Regions from separate parts of the Streptomyces sp. NPDC001157 genome, predicted to be linked through region 2. Evidence: riboswitches for the same ligand, from Rfam matches in the RefSeq annotation. Region 2 holds a riboswitch; each other region holds the start of a gene.
The links. A riboswitch is a leader RNA that binds a small molecule or an ion and turns the genes downstream of it on or off. The one in region 2 is predicted to bind cyclic di-AMP.

Region 1 (4,204 bases), on a different contig from region 2:
TGAGCGCACGCGCGCGCTCACTGTCGCCGCGGGCCACGGCGTCGACGATCGCGCCGTGCTCCGCCCAGGACTCCACGGGGTTGGCCGGGGCCTCCACGGCGTACATCCAGGCGATCTTGTGGCGCAGCTGGGTCAGCATCGAGGTCAGCGCGGGGCTGCCGGAGGCCTGGGCGAGCGTCTCGTGGAACCAGCCCCCCAGGGAGCGCAGATCCTCGCTGTTGCCCCTCCTGGCCCGCTCCTGGCCCAGTCTGACCAGGCCGCGCAGGACCTTGAGATGGGCGTCGGTGCGCCGCTGGGCGGCCCGGGAGGCGCCGAGCGGTTCCAGGAGCATCCGCATCTCCAGCAGGTCGGCGGCCTCCTGCTCGGTCGGCTCCGCGACGCACGCGCCCGCGTGCCGCCGGGTCACCACGAAGCCCTCGGCCTCCAGGGTGCGCAGCGCCTCGCGCACGGGGACACGCGAGACGCCGTAGCGGCGCGCGAGGAGTTCCTCGGTGAGCCGGCTGCCGCGCTCGTAGACACCGGCGACGATGTCGTCCCGGATCGCCGTGCACACCGAGTGCGCCGGAATACGCATGACCGACCTCCGACTTAATCCCCGTGAAACGTCGATGATTGACGTGTATCGGCGACTCTATTGCACGGAGCCGGAATTTCCGACGGCGGGGCGGAATCCAGGGATATTTTTTGGACAGCGGGGAAGCAGAAACGCCGAAAGCCCCGGCTGAAGAGCCGGGGCCTCAGGAGATCTTGCGGTACGTCGTCAGACGTTCACGCCGTGCGAGCGCAGGTAGGCGACGGGGTCGACGTCCGAGCCGTACTCGGAGGTCGTACGGGCCTCGAAGTGCAGGTGCGGTCCGGTGGCGTTGCCGGTCGCGCCGGAGAGGCCTATCTGCTGGCCCGGGGTGACCGTCTGGCCCACCGAGACGCCGATGGACGACAGGTGGCCGTACATGGTGTACATGCCGTCGGCCATCTTGATCACGATCTGGTTGCCGTACGCCCCGCCCCAGCCTGCCTCGACGACGGTGCCGGAGCCGACCGCGTGGACGGTCGTGCCGCTCGCGGCGTGGAAGTCGATGCCGGTGTGGCTGCCGGAGGACCACAGGGAGCTGCTGGCCTGGTAGCCGGTCGACACGTACGAGTTCGAGATCGGCGCGACGAACGTGTTGAGGCGCTTGCGCTCGGCCTCGCGGGCGGCGCGCTCCTTGGCCTCGCGCTCCGCCTTGGCCTTCGCGGCGGCCTTCTCGCGTGCCGCTTCCAGGGCCGCCTTCTTGAGCGCGGCCTCCTCGGCTGCCTGCTTCTGGGCGTCGGCCTGGGCGTCGATCTTGTCGGCGATCGTGTCGCCGATGGTGATGACGGGGGTGAGGCCGGTCTGCTCGACGGAGTTCTCGGCCGCGAGCGCGGGGGCTGCGAGGGTTCCGATGACGCCGGTGGTGGCGAGGGCCGCGACGCCTGCGGCGGCCGTGGTGGTGCGATGCATCCGGCGGGGACGACGGTGCTTCCCGGTGGCGCGCGTGAACGCCATGTAGTGGCTGGTCCTTTCCTTCCCTCTCGCCTACCGGGTTAGCTGACGGGTTCGGAGCAGGAAGGTCTCCTACGGACCCCCTCGCTGCACGCGCGGGCGTCCGATTCACCCCAGGGACTGCGATGGGTCCCCGGCTCCCCTGGCTCGCGCCGTACGGGGACTCGGCGATGGCTGTCCGGTGCCGCGGATGCGGCGCGGTGCCTGACGGACAGCCCGGACGACGCTAAGCGGGGCATCTTTCAATCCCCAAACGGATCACGGCTTTTGTAGCGCATGCCACAGGGCAGACAGGCAACCTCTCCCTCAATTCGGACATTAAGGGGCCCTGGTGACGCATCAGTCACCAGGGCCCCTACGCGCGCGTGCCGCTGACCGAGCCTCTACTCGGCTGCCACGACCTTGACTTCGCCGATCCCGAGGGCCTCGACGGGCTCCTTGATCTGGGCCGCGTCACCGACGAGAACCGTCACCAGACGGTCCACCGGGAAGGCGCTCACGGCCGCCGCGGTGGCCTCCACGGTGCCGGTCGCGGCGAGCTGCTGGTACAGGGTCGCCTGGTAGTCGTCGGGCAGGTGCTGCTCGACCTGGTCGGCCAGTGTGCTGGCGACGGCCGCCGCGGTCTCGTACTTCAGCGGTGCCACACCGACGAGGTTCTGCACGGCGACGTCGCGCTCGGCGTCGGTGAGGCCGCCCTCGGCGAGCGTGCGCAGCACCGTCCAGAGGTCTTCGAGCGCCGGGCCGGTGTTCGGGGTGTCGACGGAGCCGCTGATGGCGAGCATCGCGGCTCCGGAGCCGTCCGGGGCGGACCTGAGGACCTGGCCGAACGCACGCACACCGTAGGTGTAGCCCTTTTCCTCGCGCAGGACGCGGTCCAGGCGCGAGGTGAGGGTGCCGCCGAGGCAGTACGTGCCGAGCACCTGGGCGGGCCACACACGGTCGTGCCGGTCGGCACCGACGCGGCCGATGAGCAGCTGCGTCTGGACGGCGCCGGGGCGGTCGACGATGATCACGCGCCCGGTGTCGTCGGCGGTCACCGGCGGCACGGGGCGGGGGTCGGCCTTGGAGCCGGTCCAGGCGCCCAGGGTGTCTCCGAGCAGCGCGTCCAGGTCGATGCCGGTGAGGTCGCCGACGACGACGGCGGTGGCCGTGGCGGGCCGGACATGGCGGTCGTAGAAGGCGCGTACGGCCGCCGCGTCGATCTTCTCGACGGTCTCCTCGGTGCCCTGGCGCGGGCGGGACATGCGCGAGGTCGCCGGGAACAGCTCCTTGGAGAGCTCCTTGGCGGCACGGCGGGACGGGTTGGCCAGCTCGTGCGGGATCTCGTCCAGGCGGTTGCGGACCAGCCGCTCGACCTCGCTGTCGGCGAACGCGGGCGCCCTGAGGGCGTCGGCGAGCAGACCGAGCGCCTTGGCGAGACGGGAGGCCGGGACCTCGAGGCTGAGGCGGACGCCCGGGTGGTCGGCGTGCGAGTCGAGGGTGGCGCCGCAGCGCTCCAGTTCGGCGGCGAACTCCTCGGCGGAGTGCTTGTCGGTGCCCTCGGAGAAGGCCCGCGCCATGATCGTGGCGACGCCTTCGAAGCCGGCCGGTTCGGCCTCCAGGGGCGCGTCCAGGAGCACCTCGACGGCGATGACCTGCTGGCCGGGGCGGTGGCAGCGCAGGACGGTCAGGCCGTTGTCGAGCGCGCCGCGCTCGGGGGACGGGAACGCCCACGGCTTGGCCTCGCCCGCCCGGGGCTGCGGGTGGAACTGCATCGTGGCGAGCTCGGTCACTTGGCCGCCTCCTCGTTCTGGTCGGTGGCTTCCACCGTGGCTTCGGACTCGGGGTCTTCGGGGAAGTCCTCGTCCTGGGTGTGCTCCGCGGACTCGGGCGAGAGCGGCTCGTAGACGAGGACCGCGCGGTTGTCGGGCCGCAGGCGGGCCTTGGCGACCTCCTGGACCTCCTCGGCCGTCACCTCCAGGACGCGCTGGACGGCGGTGAGGGCGAGCTGCGGGTCGCCGAACAGGACGGCGTACCGGCACAGTTCGTCGGCGCGGCCCGCGACCGTACCGAGCCGGTCCAGCCACTCGCGCTCCAACTGGGCCTGGGCGCGCTCCATTTCCTCGGCCGTGGGGCCCTCCGCGGCGAACCGGGCGAGCTCCTCGTCGATGGCGGCCTCGATGACCGGCACCTCGACGTCACCGGAGGTCTTCACGTCCAGCCAGCCCAGGGAGGGCGCTCCGGCCAGCCGCAGCAGGCCGAATCCGGCCGCGACGGCCGTGCGGTCACGCCGTACCAGCCGGTTGTAGAGGCGGGAGGACTCGCCGCCGCCGAGGACGGTGAGCGCCAGGTCGGCGGCGTCCGCCGCGCGCGTGCCGTCCTCGGGCAGCCGGTAGGCCGCCATCAGGGCACGCGCCGGGACCTCCTCCTCGATGACCTCGCGCAGCTGCTCACCGATGATCTCGGGCAGCGAGCCGTCGCGGGGCTCCGGCTTCCCGTCGTGCGAGGCGATGGACCCGAAGTACTTCTCGACCCAGGCGAGCGTCTGCTCCGGGTCGATGTCGCCGACCACCGAGAGGACGGCGTTGTTCGGCGCGTAGTACGTGCGGAAGAACGCGCGCGCGTCCTCCAGGGTCGCCGCGTCCAGGTCGGCCATCGAGCCGATCGGTGTGTGGTGGTAGGGGTGGCCCTCCGGGTAGGCGA
Region 2 (4,204 bases):
GACGTCACGACTGCATGGCGACCCGTCCAAGTGCGTGGCCGAGAACGGCCGTCCGCGACCGGCGCCGGGCTTTGCAAGAGGAGACACTGCGTGATCCCGCATGGCGCAGGCGACCACGCCGAGCAACATCCCGCCAGGCATACGTGACCAGGTGCGATGTTCGAGGTCCGGCACGGCCCGGACCACTTCCGGCAGCGACGGCAGTCGCCCGGACGGGCACAACTCCTCAAGAGCGAGGCCGTATTGATCGGCGAGTTGGCGCGGCGCGTGCAGGATGGAATACGGGCGCTGCCCTCACGATCATGGGGGTCACTGGCGCAGGATCGATGGACCGGATCACGCCGGCCCCCCGTTATGTTTTCCGCGGTCCTGCAAGAGGACCGCTGGCCTGCGCGCTCGGCATGACTCGTTCCCCCGCACCCAGGGCTGGGCCGACTTGGGCACTGGCTCAGCAGCACGCGGGCGCAGTGAGTACGACATCGCTGCCGGCTCGCGCCGGGCAGGGTGGCGCCGATCGCGTCGACCAGGCCCATGTGCGCGTCAGAGATGACCAGTTGGACGCCGGACAGGCCGCGGGCGATCAGGGAGCGTAGGAAGGCCGGCCAGCCTGCGCCGTCATCGGCGGTGGCCACGTCCAGGCCGAGGATCTCGCGGTGTCCGTCCGTGTTGACGCCCACCGCGATGAGCGCGTGGACGTTGATGATGCGGCCGCCCTCACGGACCTTCTGGGGCAGGGCATCGACCGGGGCGAACGCGTAGGGGCCGGCATCCAGAGGGCGGTTTTCGACAGCTGGGTGACGCCCAGGGACTCGGCGAGCTTCTCGACTCGGCGGGTGAAGACGCCCAGCAGGCAGGCGGTGGCGACCACCGAGATGAGGGCCTGTTCGGCCCGCCGGCGCCGCTCCAGCAGCCAGTGCGGGAAGTAACTCCCCGACCTGAGCTTGGGGATGGCGACACTGCCCATGGCCACGAGCGAATGAGCGCCACCCGCTACGAGACGACCGCAACCATCCACCCGACCGGACTTCACATCACAGGCATTTTCCCCTGGTCCGCCCGGCCAGCCAAACGAAAGTTCGTAGAGAAAGTTGTGAGAGATCCGCCCTCGGCGAACAGCGAAAACCGCCTCCGACCTGGGCATTTGGCTTGATCACCAGAATCCGCCCCCATCGCAACGTCATGTACGTCCTGTACATTTTTTACAGACGCAGAAGGAGGGGTACCGATGACCCGACCGTCCGCCCGTTACGTCCTGCCCGAGTTCACCGAGCGCACGAGCTCCGGCACCAAGACGATGGATCCGTACTCCAAGCTGCTGGAGGAGCGGATCGTCTTTCTCGGGACGCCGATCGACGACACCTCGGCGAACGATGTGATGGCCCAGTTCATGCACCTCGAGTACCAGGCTCCGGACCAGGACATCTCGCTCTACATCAACTCCCCCGGCGGCTCGTTCACCGCGATGTCGGCGATCTACGACACGATGCAATACGTCGGCTGCGACGTGGAGACGATCTGCCTGGGGCAGGCCGGCTCGTCCGCCGCGGTGCTGCTGGGGGCGGGCACGCCGGGCAAGCGGTTCGCGCTGCCGGGTGCCCGCGTGGTGATCCATCAGCCGCTCCTGGCCGAGCCCATCGAGGGACAGACCAGCGATCTGGCCATCCAGGCCGAGGAGTTGGGCCGGATGCGGGCCCGGCTGGAGGAGATGCTCGTGCGGCACACGGGACGCAGCCCGGAGCAAGTCAGCGCGGACATCGAACGGGACAAGATCCTCAATGCCCAGGAAGCCGTGGATTACGGCCTGGTGGACCGGATCGTCCCGAGCCGCAAGTCCACCCTCGCCCCGCCCACCGGGCGGTGAGCGGCCGGTGCTCCCACCCGAACTTCCGCCGCTGCCCGCCCTCACTCGCGCCGAGGGCGAGTTGATCGACCGTTACCTCGACGTGGTCGACCTGCTCGGCCGCATCAACCCGGCGCAGCACGGCGACACCTATCGCGGACTGCGGGCCGCGCAGGCGCTGGTGAGCAAGGCGGCCCAGCTGCGCGACGCCCTGGCGCTGATGCACCAGCGGGGCGAGACCGAACTGCACGCTCCGACGCTGGGGCGCGCTCTGCGGGTGCTCGACGGGGAGCGGCGCACCGCCCGGGTCACGGTGCCCCCGCAGTCCGACAGTTGACGCACGTACGACCGGTCCGGGCCCTCCGCCCTGTCGGCGGAGCGTCCGGACCGGAGTTGAAACGGACCAGATGAGGTACCCCCATTCGGCGTAGTCGCGGCTCCTTTTTCGCGACCGTCAGGGTTGCGCAACGCGCCTGCCCGAAGAGCGGAATATCGTGCTCCGGTGCTGGTCCGAGCCTCCTCGGACCCCCCAACACTCCCTCGAACACAGGGGTGTCCACCCGAACGGGTGAGTGGTGAGTAACGACACAAACCCCCGGTTCCATTGGGATTTTCGGACTTGTATGGGTGAAGATCCCTGTCTGACGACAAGCCCCCGCCGCAGCGGCGGGGCGATCCGTGCGGACGCCGAGTCCTGCCGCCGCCCGGATGACCGGTCGACAGGAGTGGATCGGCAGGAGTGGAGGACCCAAGCTAGACGGGTCGCCGGAACGGTCACGCCATGACCGGGTCGAGCAGCCCTTGGGGTGAAGCCGCAGCAGCGGCCGGGCAACTTCGCCAGCCCGAATCCGACAGGTCATCCTTCACAGGCGGCTGACGAAGGGTTGCGCATGACTGCGCTCAATCGTGTCCCGTCGCTGATGGTCCGGGCCGGTACGGCCTCGGCTCTCACCCTCGCCGCCGTGGGCGGCTCCATCGTGGTCCCGGGTGTCGCCTCCGACGCCTCGGCGGCCCCCTTGGCGACGAAGGCACTCGAGATCGCGGCTTCCAAAAAGGGTTCCCCGTACAAGTGGGGCGCCACGGGACCGCGCCGGTTCGACTGCTCAGGGCTCACGCTGTACTCGTTCAAGAAGGCGGGCAAAAGTCTGCCCCGTACGGCGGCCCAGCAGTACAACAAGACCCGGCACATCTCCGCGAAGAGCCGGAAGGCCGGAGACCTTGTGTTCTTCCACTCGGGCTCCAACGTCTACCACGTCGGCATCTACGCCGGGAAGGGGAAGATCTGGCACGCCCCGAAGACCGGGGACGTCGTAAAGCTGCAGAAGATCTGGACCTCCAGCGTCTGGTACGGCCGGGTCAGCTGACTCTCCCGCGGGGGCGACGGCGACCTTGCCATGCCGTCGCCCCCGCGGGGCCTGACACGGCATCACAGCCCCGGCACCGCTGGGTATCGACGGCAAACGCGCCCCGGGCGCTGTCGCGCGGCACGGTTGAGCGACTACGGCTCCTGCTGCCCCGCCGCCGTCATGGGCTGGGCCGGTACCGTCCACGGGAGTTCGATGGTGACCGTCTTGCCGCCCTCGCGGGTGGGGCGGACATGCAGTCGGCCACCGCATTCGGCGGCCAGCCAGCGAATGATCACCATGCCCCGGCCGTTGTCCTGCTGCACGGCGGCGGGCAGGCGCTTCGGGAACCGCGGGTGGCTGTCGGTGACACCGATGCGGAGCTGCTCGTCACGGTGGAGGTCGATGTCCACCGTGAAGGTGGGCGACTGACCGAAGGTGTGCTGTACGGCGTTGGTGGCGAGTTCGGAGACGATGAGGCGGATGGTCTCGGCGGCTTCCGTGTCCGCCGGCAGCCCCCACTCGGCCAGCGTGCCGACCACGAAGCCGCGGGCCGCGGAGACCGAGGCGGGATCGCTCGGCAGAGTGACGGATGCTTCCAAATGGTCTGCCATGGCGCGGTCGTCCCTTTCCCACGGGACCGGAGTCCGACACGGAGCGGATGGTTCGAGTACGGTCCCGGACTGGTGCTTCGTCGCCAGACTGCCATTACCGCGCCCGTCACGGGTGGCGATCCACCAAGATATGCATATATCTGTCGCTCAAAGCGGTGAACTCTGCGACGAGAGACCGTATTTGGGTGGCACGGAAGGAGTAAGGAGAAGCGCATGCAACACGGTCCCGCGGTGCGCCGCCGGAAACTGGGCGCCGAACTGCGTGCGTTACGCACGAGCGCGGGGCTCACCAGTGGTGAGGCCGCCCGGCTCGTGGGCTGGCACCAGTCGAAGGTGAGCCGGATCGAGACCGGCGCCAGCGGGGTGAAACCGGCCGATGTGCGGTTACTCCTGGACGCCTACGCCGT
Region 3 (4,204 bases), on a different contig from region 2:
GGCCCCAGCTCCATCGCGGCGATCTTCGACACCCCGCGCAGGGCCCACTTGCTCACCGTGTACGCCACCGGGTAGTAGCCGGTGAGTGCCGCGGACGAGCCGACGTTGACGATCGACGAGCCGGGCGGCATCAGCGGGGCGAGGTGCTGGATGCCGAGCAGCGGGCCGGTCGTGTTCACCGCCTGGACCTGCGTGAAATCCTCGGGGCGCACCTCGCCCAGCCGCTCGCGCCGGATGATGCCCGCGTTGTTGACCAGGCCGTGGATCTCCCCGTACGACTCCTTCAACTCGGCTGCCAGCGCCGCCCAGTCGCTCTCGCCGCTGACGTCGAGCTGTCGGCAGTCGCCCTCGGGCCGCACGTCGGTGGCTACCACCCGGGCGCCGGCCCGGGTCAGCGCCTCCGCCTCGGCGGCACCCTGACCCCGGGCGGCCCCGGTGACGACCACGACCTTCCCGGCCGGCCGCCGTGTGTTCTCGTTGCTCACCCGGCCATCCTTCATCACCGAGCCAGCCTGAGCTCGTACTCCGGGTGGATCCTCCGCATGTACCCGGTGTCGTCGCGACTGCGCACCCCCGACTCCACGTACAGCCGGTGCAGCCGGTCGAGCGCGTCGTGATCCAGCTCCACACCCAGGCCCGGTCCGCTCGGGACCGCCAGTCGTCGGCCGCGTTCCACGGGTAGTGCGTGTCGCAGGAGTGGTCGAGATTGGGGATGGCCGCCGCCACCTGGGCCATGGCGGCGAGGCTGATGCCCAGGTGCGGGTTGGAGTGCATGGACAGGGCCAGCCCGAACGCCTCGCAGACGGCGGCCAGTTCACGGGTGCGACGCAGTCCGCCCCAGTAGTGGTGGTCGGTGAGGAGCACCTGCACGGCGTTCTGCTCGACGGCGGGCTTCAGATGCTCCCAGGCGATCACGCATCGCGGGAACCGGCGCTCCCGGAACCGGAGCCACAGGCGGCCGTCCCGGATGCGATCCCCGCGGCGGCGAGGGCGGCGGCGAGGCGGCGATTTCGCCGGCGATCACCCACGAGCACCTTCGCTTCATATCCATGAACTGACGTCATGAATCTAGATGGGAGGGCTCAAGCGGAGTGCCTTGACGAACAACGAGGAGGCCGCCGACTTCCGTCGGCGGCCTCGCAGTTCATCGAACTGTTGGTGGCAGGACTCGACCGGAGTCCCTGAACTCACGCGGGACGTACGGCGATACGCACTGCGGCTTCGCCGGCGTAGTGGACCGGGTCCTCGCGGATGACCGCGCCCGGGCCGGGCGCGTGAATCATCAGGCCGTTGCCGGTGCACAGGCCGACATGGCTGAAGTTGTCGTTGAAGAAGATCAGGTCTCCGGGGCGGCTCTCGGCCAGCGGAATCACCGTGCCTGCGCTCGCCTGCTCGTACGTGGTGCGTGGCAGGGTGACCCCGGCGGCCCGCCAGGCGGCCTGGGTGAGCCCGGCGTTGTCGTACGACTCCGGCCCGACCGCACCCCACAGACACGGCCTGCCGATCTGCGCACGGGCGAAGTCGATCGCCCTGTCGGCCTTGGTGATGACGGAGGTGCCGGCAGCGAGCGCGCCCGTGTCGAGGACGGACGGCTGCGTGGTCCATCCCCCGGCCTGGGGTATGCCGGTGTCGAGCACGGATGGCTGGGTGCGCCAATCCTCGACCGCGGTGGTGCCGGGGTCGAGGGTGGAGGGCTGTGTACGCCAATCCCCGGCAGGGGTCACGCCCGTGTCGAGCACGGACGGCTGCATGCGCCACTCCTCGACCGCGGGTACGCCGGTGTCGAGCACGGACGGCTGCATGAGCTGCTCACCGGCCGGGGGCATGCCCGTGTCGAGGACCGTCGGCTGCTGCAGTCGCCATGCCTCCTCGGTCGCCAGGCGGGTCTGTTCCGCCTGGTCCTGCCAGGGGAGCTGGGCCGGCAGGGCCTGGGCGGCCGGGCGCGGCGCGGAGGTCTGCCGGGCGGTGTACCGGTACAGCAGCTCGCTGGCCGCAGCGATCTTGCGCTGGTTCTGCTCCTTGAACTTGCGCAGGGAGGACTGCCTCGACTCGGGGGCCGCCGCGGGCAGGGCGGGGGCGGCCTCCTGGCGGGGCTGTGGAACGGCGGGGAGCGCGGCCGTGGGGCCGACGGTCAGCTCCGCCACCGGCCGACGGGGCTCCGCGGAGGGCAGCTCGGCCACGGGCCGGACGGTCGCCTCCAGCTCACGGGCGGTGGCACGGCTGTCCGCCGGGCGCGCGGGCCGGGGCTCGGCCTGGCGGGCCGGCATGCGGTCGGTGGGCAGCACCGCGGGAACCGTCGGACCCAGGGAGGCACGCGCTCCGTCGAACCACCGCCGGGACACCGAGTCGAGTGCCGGGTCCGAGCGGCCGCGGTCGCGGGCCGGCGCCGCCGGCGGCCGCGCTCCCATCAACTGGGCCCGGGTGAAGTTGAAGTTGCCAGTGTCGGACTCGGCCTGGTCGTAGAGGCTGCTCACCCGCTGCCGGACGGCTTCACGGCTGGGGCCCTCGTCGCCCGTCGTCGGTGCGGCGTCGGCGGTCTGCGAGAACAGGGCCACCGAGGTGAGGGCAGCGGTCGCGAGAGCGGAATTGCGCATACCAGGAAGGCCGAAGCCTGCGGTGCGCGATGGTCGATCCGGCGCCATGGGAGCCGTACTCCTTCCGTACTCCGCCTACCGAGTTAGCTGTCGGGTTCGGGCGGTGGGTTCCGGAAGGCATGCCCTACGGCCGCTGCCCTGGCGGGCGGTTGGGCCGATTCACCCCGTCGTTCGGTTGGGTCCCCGGTTCCGGCTGCCACAGGGCGCACCGGATTCGGCGGAGGCCGCGCGTCCCGGCGGGGTTCGCCGGAGGAACTCGTGCGGCCTGACGCCACGCTAGCCAACTTGTGCGGCTCGTGTGAAGGTTGAAGGCCGGAATGTCCGATACGCTTTTGTGACCTTCGTCGTGACGTGCCGTCAGATCCGTGTGTTGTGCACACAGTGGATCCGAACGGCAACCGTCCGTCGCGAGCGGGCCGCGTCAGGGCCGCGGGCCCTCGCTGCGAGCCTCACGCTCGGCATCGCGCTTCTTGATGCGCGCCGCCTCCTTGCGGACCTCCGCCTGGGTGGCGCGCTCCTTCTGCAGCCACTCGGGCTGTTCCTGCTTCAGGGCCTCGATCTGCTCGGTGGTGAGCGCCTCGGTGATCCCGCCGCGGGCAAGACCCGCGATGGAGACACCCAGCTTCGCCGCGACCACCGGACGGGGATGGGGACCATTGGCCCGCAGCTCGCGCAGCCACTCGGGCGGCTCGGCCTGGAGCCGGTCGAGCTCGGCTCGTGAGACGACACCCTCCCGGAACTCGGCGGGGGTGGCATCGAGGTACACACCCAGCTTCTTCGCCGCGGTCGCGGGCTTCATCGTCTGGGTGCTCTGGTGCGACTTCATGCCGTCCAGGGTATCGAGCGTGTTCGAGACCTCCGACCACGGCCGGTAGCCTGGCCTGGTGACAGGCTCGGAAGAATCCCAGACGTTCCGGCTTGCGTACGTCCCGGGGGCGACGCCCGCCAAGTGGGTGCGGATCTGGAACGAGCGCCTGCCCGACATCCCGCTGAACCTCCTCGCCGTACCGGCCGCCGGGGCATCCGACGTGCTGCGCGGGGGCGAGGCCGACGCGGGACTCGTACGGCTGCCGGTCGACCGCACGTTCTTCAGCGCGATCCCCCTCTACACCGAGACGACGGTCGTCGTCGTCCCCAAGGACCACGTGATCACGGCGGCGGACGAGGTGACCGTCGCGGACCTCGCGGACGAGGTCGTCTTCCACCCCCTCGACGACGTCTTCGACTGGGACCGGCCGCCGGGCGAGCCCGCCTTCGAGCGCCCCGCCACCACCGAGGACGCCGTGGAACTCGTCGCGGCGGGGGTCGGCCTCCTGATCGTCCCCCAGTCGCTGGCCCGTCTGCACCACCGCAAGGACCTCACCTACCGGCCGCTGGCGGACGGCCCCGAGTCGAGCGTCGCGCTGGCGTGGCCGGAGGGGGCGACCACGGACCTGGTCGAGGACTTCATCGGCATCGTCCGCGGCCGCACGGTCAACAGCTCCCGCGGCCGCAAGGCGTCGACACCGGAAACCAAGGGCACGGCAGGGGGCAGGACCGGCGGCACGGCCGGCGCCCGGCGCAAGCCCGCGGCGGGGAAGGTGACCGGGAAGACGGCCGGGAAGTCGACG
Region 4 (4,204 bases), on a different contig from region 2:
TCGGCGATGGCCCGGACATGACCGTTGTAGGTGGCGATCTTGCCGCGCAGGTGCTTGAGCACGGGGACGCCTCGGGTGTCGAAGCCGGTGGTCACCATGACCGTGCCGGCGACTTCGGTGAGCCGGATGACCGCCCGCTCGAAACGCTCGGCGACCTCGTCGGGGTCGGTGCCGGGACGGATGATGTCGTTGCCGCCCGCACAGAAGGAGACCAGGTCCGGCGCCAGTTCGACGGCCTGCGGTACCTGGTCCTCCACGATCTGGTCGAGTAGTTTGCCGCGCACGGCGAGGTTGGTGTACCTGAAGTCGCCCTCGGGTCGCCGGTCCGCGAGAAGCACCGCGAACCGGTCGGCCCAGCCGACGAACGCCCCGTCGGGGCCGGGGTCGCCGACGCCCTCGGTGAAGCTGTCCCCCACCGCAACGTACGACCCGATCACTGATCTGCTGTCACTCTTCGAATCGTCTGCCACATCGACCATGATTCACCTTCGAATGTGACCTACGCGACCGTAGGAAAGGGTTGACGCGCGGTGAGATAAGCCACTTCTAAAGTGTTCACCAAGCTCGGAATAACCCTTCGACCAGGGATGTTGACGCGTCAGCAATGTTGCGGGGGAGCCGCGCGTTGTTCCACCAGCGGACCGTCGAGCCGTCGGAGACGATACGGACGCCCCGTGCAGCCCCGCCACAAGAACGCAATACGGCAAACACGAGCGCAGCCGGACACACCGAAGGCCGGACCCGGGGATCGAGGTCCGGCCTTCGGCAGCGTGTCAGGCAGGTGGTTCTCGGGGGACGTCAGCCGACGCCGACGCCCTTCGAGCGGAGGTAGGCGACCGGGTCCACGTCGGAGCCGTAGTCGGGCGTGGTGCGGATCTCGAAGTGCAGGTGCGGGCCCGTCACATTGCCGGTCGCGCCGGAGAGGCCGAGCTGCTGACCCGCGGTCACGGTCTGGCCGACCGAGACGGAGATCTGGGACATGTGGCCGTACTGGGCGTAGTGGCCGTCGGCGAGCCTGACGACGACCTGGTTGCCGTAGGCGCCGCCCCAGCCCGCGGAGACGACCGTGCCCGCGCCCACGGACTTGATGGAGGTGCCGGTCGGGACGACGAAGTCGACGCCGGTGTGGTAGCCGCTCGACCACATGCTGCCGGGCACGTGGTAGCCGGTGCCGACGGTGGCACCGAGCACCGGGAGGGTAAAGCCGGTAGGGGCGGAGTCCGAGGCCTTGGTGGCAGTCGTCCTGTCGGCGGACGAGGTCGCCTTCGGGGCGGACGAGGACGACTTGCTGGTGTCCGTCGCGGCCTTCCGGCCGATCGTCAGCTTCAGGCCCGGGTGGATCAGCGACGGGTCGTCACCGACGGCCCGGCGGTTGTCCGAGTAGAGCCTGTGCCAGCCACCGTGGACGTGCTGCTCGTCAGCGATCTTCGAGAGGTAGTCCCCGGCCCGCACCGAATAAGTCCGCACGCCCGCATTGCCGGCGGCACTCTTCTGAGCCGCCTTCTTCTCGGCGACCGGAAGGGACTGGACGGCCTTTTCCGAAACCGACTCGGAAACGGATTTGGTTGTGGCGGCATGGGCGCCGGTGGCCCCCATGAGCGGGAGAGCGAGTGCGGCGCCACCGGTTCCGGCGACGGCGATGGAGCGAGTGAAGCGCTGGGGCTTCGGGCGACGGTGCTTACCCTTCGCGGGCATGACGAATTCCTCTCCGGCGCCTGCGAGGTGAGCTGTCGGGTTCGGGCTGGAGATGCCCGGCCGCGCATGCGACGCGGCTTTACCCCTAGCCGTTCCGGAGACCGGAACAGGCGGTTGTACCTGTGGGTCCCCCGCTCCTGCCGTTCACGGGTGAGTTGTGCGGGCACCGGGCGGCGGCAGGATTGGGCGTCCGTCCGGATTGGTGGCGAACGTAAGCGACCAAGACGCAAAGGAACAAGTGACGGTTCCCCGTGAATGCGTTTCTATTGATCCCTTGAGAGAAAACCAGGTGACCCTGCGTGAATTCCGAGGTGATCGTCTCGGTCAAACGCCCTTGTAAAGCACGTGAATTACGTGGACATGACGCGCCACGCACTGTCACGGATATGACGCTCCTCACGCGCCTCCACTCCAGGATCCTCTATTCGGGGGCGAGTTGGAATGAAGAGGTAGAAGGAGCGCCAATCCGGACAGAAGACTCAGATGCGCCGCAGACGGAAAACTGCCGCATCGAGGTCGCCACGCAATCCGGTACGCAGTCCGTGATGCTGCAATACGGCACCGCTGTGGATTTCGCCCGTTTCGGGGCATTCATACGAGGCTGTCGGGTCGAGGCCCCGCAGTCGCAGCGCCGGTACGGGCTCGCCGTAGCTCTGCGCCTGGAGCCACGCGAGGACGACCGCCTCGTCCCCTCGCACGTACTGCACCGCACTCAGCCCGCCCCGCGGAGGCCGCAGCCGGTGGAGGTCCCCGTGCTGCACCAGCGGCCGGATCTCCTTGTAGAGCGCCACCCACTCGCCGGCCTCGGCGAGCTCCTCGTCGCTCCACCGAGTGAGGTCCCCACCGACCCCGAGTACGCCGGCCATGGAGCTCACGAACCGGAAGCGCAGCGAGCTGACCCGGCCATTGAGCTGGGTGTTCGGACTGTCGGTGACCCAGGCGGCCATCACTCGTGCAGGGTGGATCTGGCTGAAGCCGTGCTGGATGGCGAGCCGGTCGAGCGGATCGGTGTTGTCGGAGGTCCACACCTGGTCCGTACGGCTCATGATCCCGAGGTCGATCCGTCCGCCGCCGCCCGAGCAGGACTCGAAGACGACACCGGGGTGGGCCGCCCGCAGCCGGTCCAACAGGGCGTACAGTCCCCGGACATGATCGACCCAGAGGCGCTGCGGATAGGGCTCGCCGGGCCAGCCCGCGTCGGTGAAGCAGCGGTTGAAGTCCCACTTCACATAGTCGATGGGGGCACTGGAGAGGAGCGCGTCGAGCTGCTCCCAGAGGTATTCCTGGACGTCTTCCCGGGCCAGGTTCAGTACGAGCTGGTTGCGGAATTCCGTCCGCTTGCGTCCCGGCTGGAACTGCACCCAGTCGGGGTGGGCGCGGTAGAGCTCACTGTCCGGGTTGACCATCTCGGGCTCGACCCAGATGCCGAACTGCATGCCCAGGGCGTGCACATAGTCCGCGAGAGGCTTGAGGCCGTTCGGGAAGCGGTCCCGGTTGACCGTCCAGTCGCCGAGTCCCGCGCGGTCGCTGGTGCGCTTGCCGAACCAGCCGTCGTCGACCACGAACAGCTCGACGCCGATCGCCGCGGCCCGCCGTGCCAGGGTTCCCTGCTGCTCCTCGGAGATGTCGAACTCCGTGGCCTCCCAGGAGTTGAACAGCACCGGCCGGTCCTGGTCGGCGTCGGGGATGACGTAGGCGCGCTGGTAGGCGTGCCAGGCGCGGCTCGCACCGCCGAAGCCGCCGTCGCTCCACAGACCGGCGAAGACGGGGGTGGTGTACGACTCCCCCGCCTCCAGGCGCAGCAGCCCGGAGTCGTCGTAACCGGCGCCGCCGGTGATCTGCACGCGCGCGTCCGGGAGTTGCGCCACCGCGATCCGCCAGGAACCCGACCAGCCCAGAGCGCAGCCGTAGACCTCACCGCGTTCCTCCGTGGCGTCGGTGTCGAGGGCGACCCAGGGCAGGTGCTGGTGTCCGGTGTGGCCGCGGCGGCTGCCGATGATCTTCTCACCGTAGGTGAGAAGCGAGGCGGTCAGCCGGGACTCGGCGGCCCAGCGGCCGTGCAGCTGGGACAGCCGCCACTCCTCGCGCTCGGGCAGTGTCCAGGTCGCGGAGTCGGCCCGCAGCAGCTCCAGAGCGGGCCCCTCGTTGTCGAGGGTCACCCAGCGCTCCACGACGTCGTGCCGCATCCGGTAGTGCAGCGTGATCGCAAGCCCACCGTCCCGGAAGCCCAGCCGGAGGTGGTCGCCCTCCGACTCGTACCTCTCGAAGCGCCACTCGGTGCCGCGCCGCTCGTCGGTGCGCACGGACAGGGCGGGCCGCACGAAGCGGGGGCCGCCCTCCACCGGGTACTCCTCGTGTCCGTCGAGCGGGGACTCGAAGGGCCTGTAGTCCGGCAGCGGGCGGACGGCGAGTGCCTCGGCGTCGGCGAGCGCGATCCGGGGGCCCCAGTGCAGGTGCAGCAGCTCGTCGTCCTCGGTGAGATGGACGGCGTAACTGCTGGCCGGCCCCG

Region 1: linked by a shared signal. The riboswitch ahead of ACWDAG_RS19505 (M23 family metallopeptidase) and the one ahead of ACWDAG_RS29510 (C40 family peptidase) in region 2 are both predicted to bind cyclic di-AMP.
Region 3: linked by a shared signal. The riboswitch ahead of ACWDAG_RS11730 (NlpC/P60 family protein) and the one ahead of ACWDAG_RS29510 (C40 family peptidase) in region 2 are both predicted to bind cyclic di-AMP.
Region 4: linked by a shared signal. The riboswitch ahead of ACWDAG_RS01220 (M23 family metallopeptidase) and the one ahead of ACWDAG_RS29510 (C40 family peptidase) in region 2 are both predicted to bind cyclic di-AMP.

The regions. Positions count from the first base shown of each region.
Region 1 covers NZ_JBSFJW010000009.1:258,298-262,501, forward strand. Annotated here, with positions in the region: gene ACWDAG_RS19500 (GntR family transcriptional regulator) at 1-574, opposite strand, end outside; gene ACWDAG_RS19505 (M23 family metallopeptidase) at 761-1,525, opposite strand; cyclic di-AMP (ydaO/yuaA leader) riboswitch at 1,538-1,702, opposite strand; gene ACWDAG_RS19510 (M16 family metallopeptidase) at 1,906-3,294, opposite strand; gene ACWDAG_RS19515 (M16 family metallopeptidase) at 3,291-4,204, opposite strand, start outside.
Region 2 covers NZ_JBSFJW010000020.1:101,490-105,693, forward strand. Annotated here, with positions in the region: partial or broken gene ACWDAG_RS29495 (transposase) at 415-955, opposite strand; gene ACWDAG_RS29500 (ATP-dependent Clp protease proteolytic subunit) at 1,226-1,861, shown strand; gene ACWDAG_RS29505 (hypothetical protein) at 1,869-2,177, shown strand; cyclic di-AMP (ydaO/yuaA leader) riboswitch at 2,594-2,727, shown strand; gene ACWDAG_RS29510 (C40 family peptidase) at 2,731-3,204, shown strand; gene ACWDAG_RS29515 (ATP-binding protein) at 3,339-3,797, opposite strand; gene ACWDAG_RS29520 (helix-turn-helix domain-containing protein) at 4,011-4,204, shown strand, end outside.
Region 3 covers NZ_JBSFJW010000005.1:264,422-268,625, reverse strand. Annotated here, with positions in the region: gene ACWDAG_RS11740 (SDR family NAD(P)-dependent oxidoreductase) at 1-485, opposite strand, end outside; partial or broken gene ACWDAG_RS11735 (enolase C-terminal domain-like protein) at 500-918, opposite strand; gene ACWDAG_RS11730 (NlpC/P60 family protein) at 1,188-2,594, opposite strand; cyclic di-AMP (ydaO/yuaA leader) riboswitch at 2,651-2,824, opposite strand; gene ACWDAG_RS11725 (DUF5997 family protein) at 3,016-3,420, opposite strand; gene ACWDAG_RS11720 (LysR family substrate-binding domain-containing protein) at 3,479-4,204, shown strand, end outside.
Region 4 covers NZ_JBSFJW010000001.1:280,904-285,107, forward strand. Annotated here, with positions in the region: gene ACWDAG_RS01215 (SGNH/GDSL hydrolase family protein) at 1-437, opposite strand, end outside; gene ACWDAG_RS01220 (M23 family metallopeptidase) at 799-1,695, opposite strand; cyclic di-AMP (ydaO/yuaA leader) riboswitch at 1,700-1,858, opposite strand; gene ACWDAG_RS01225 (alpha-galactosidase) at 2,175-4,204, opposite strand, start outside.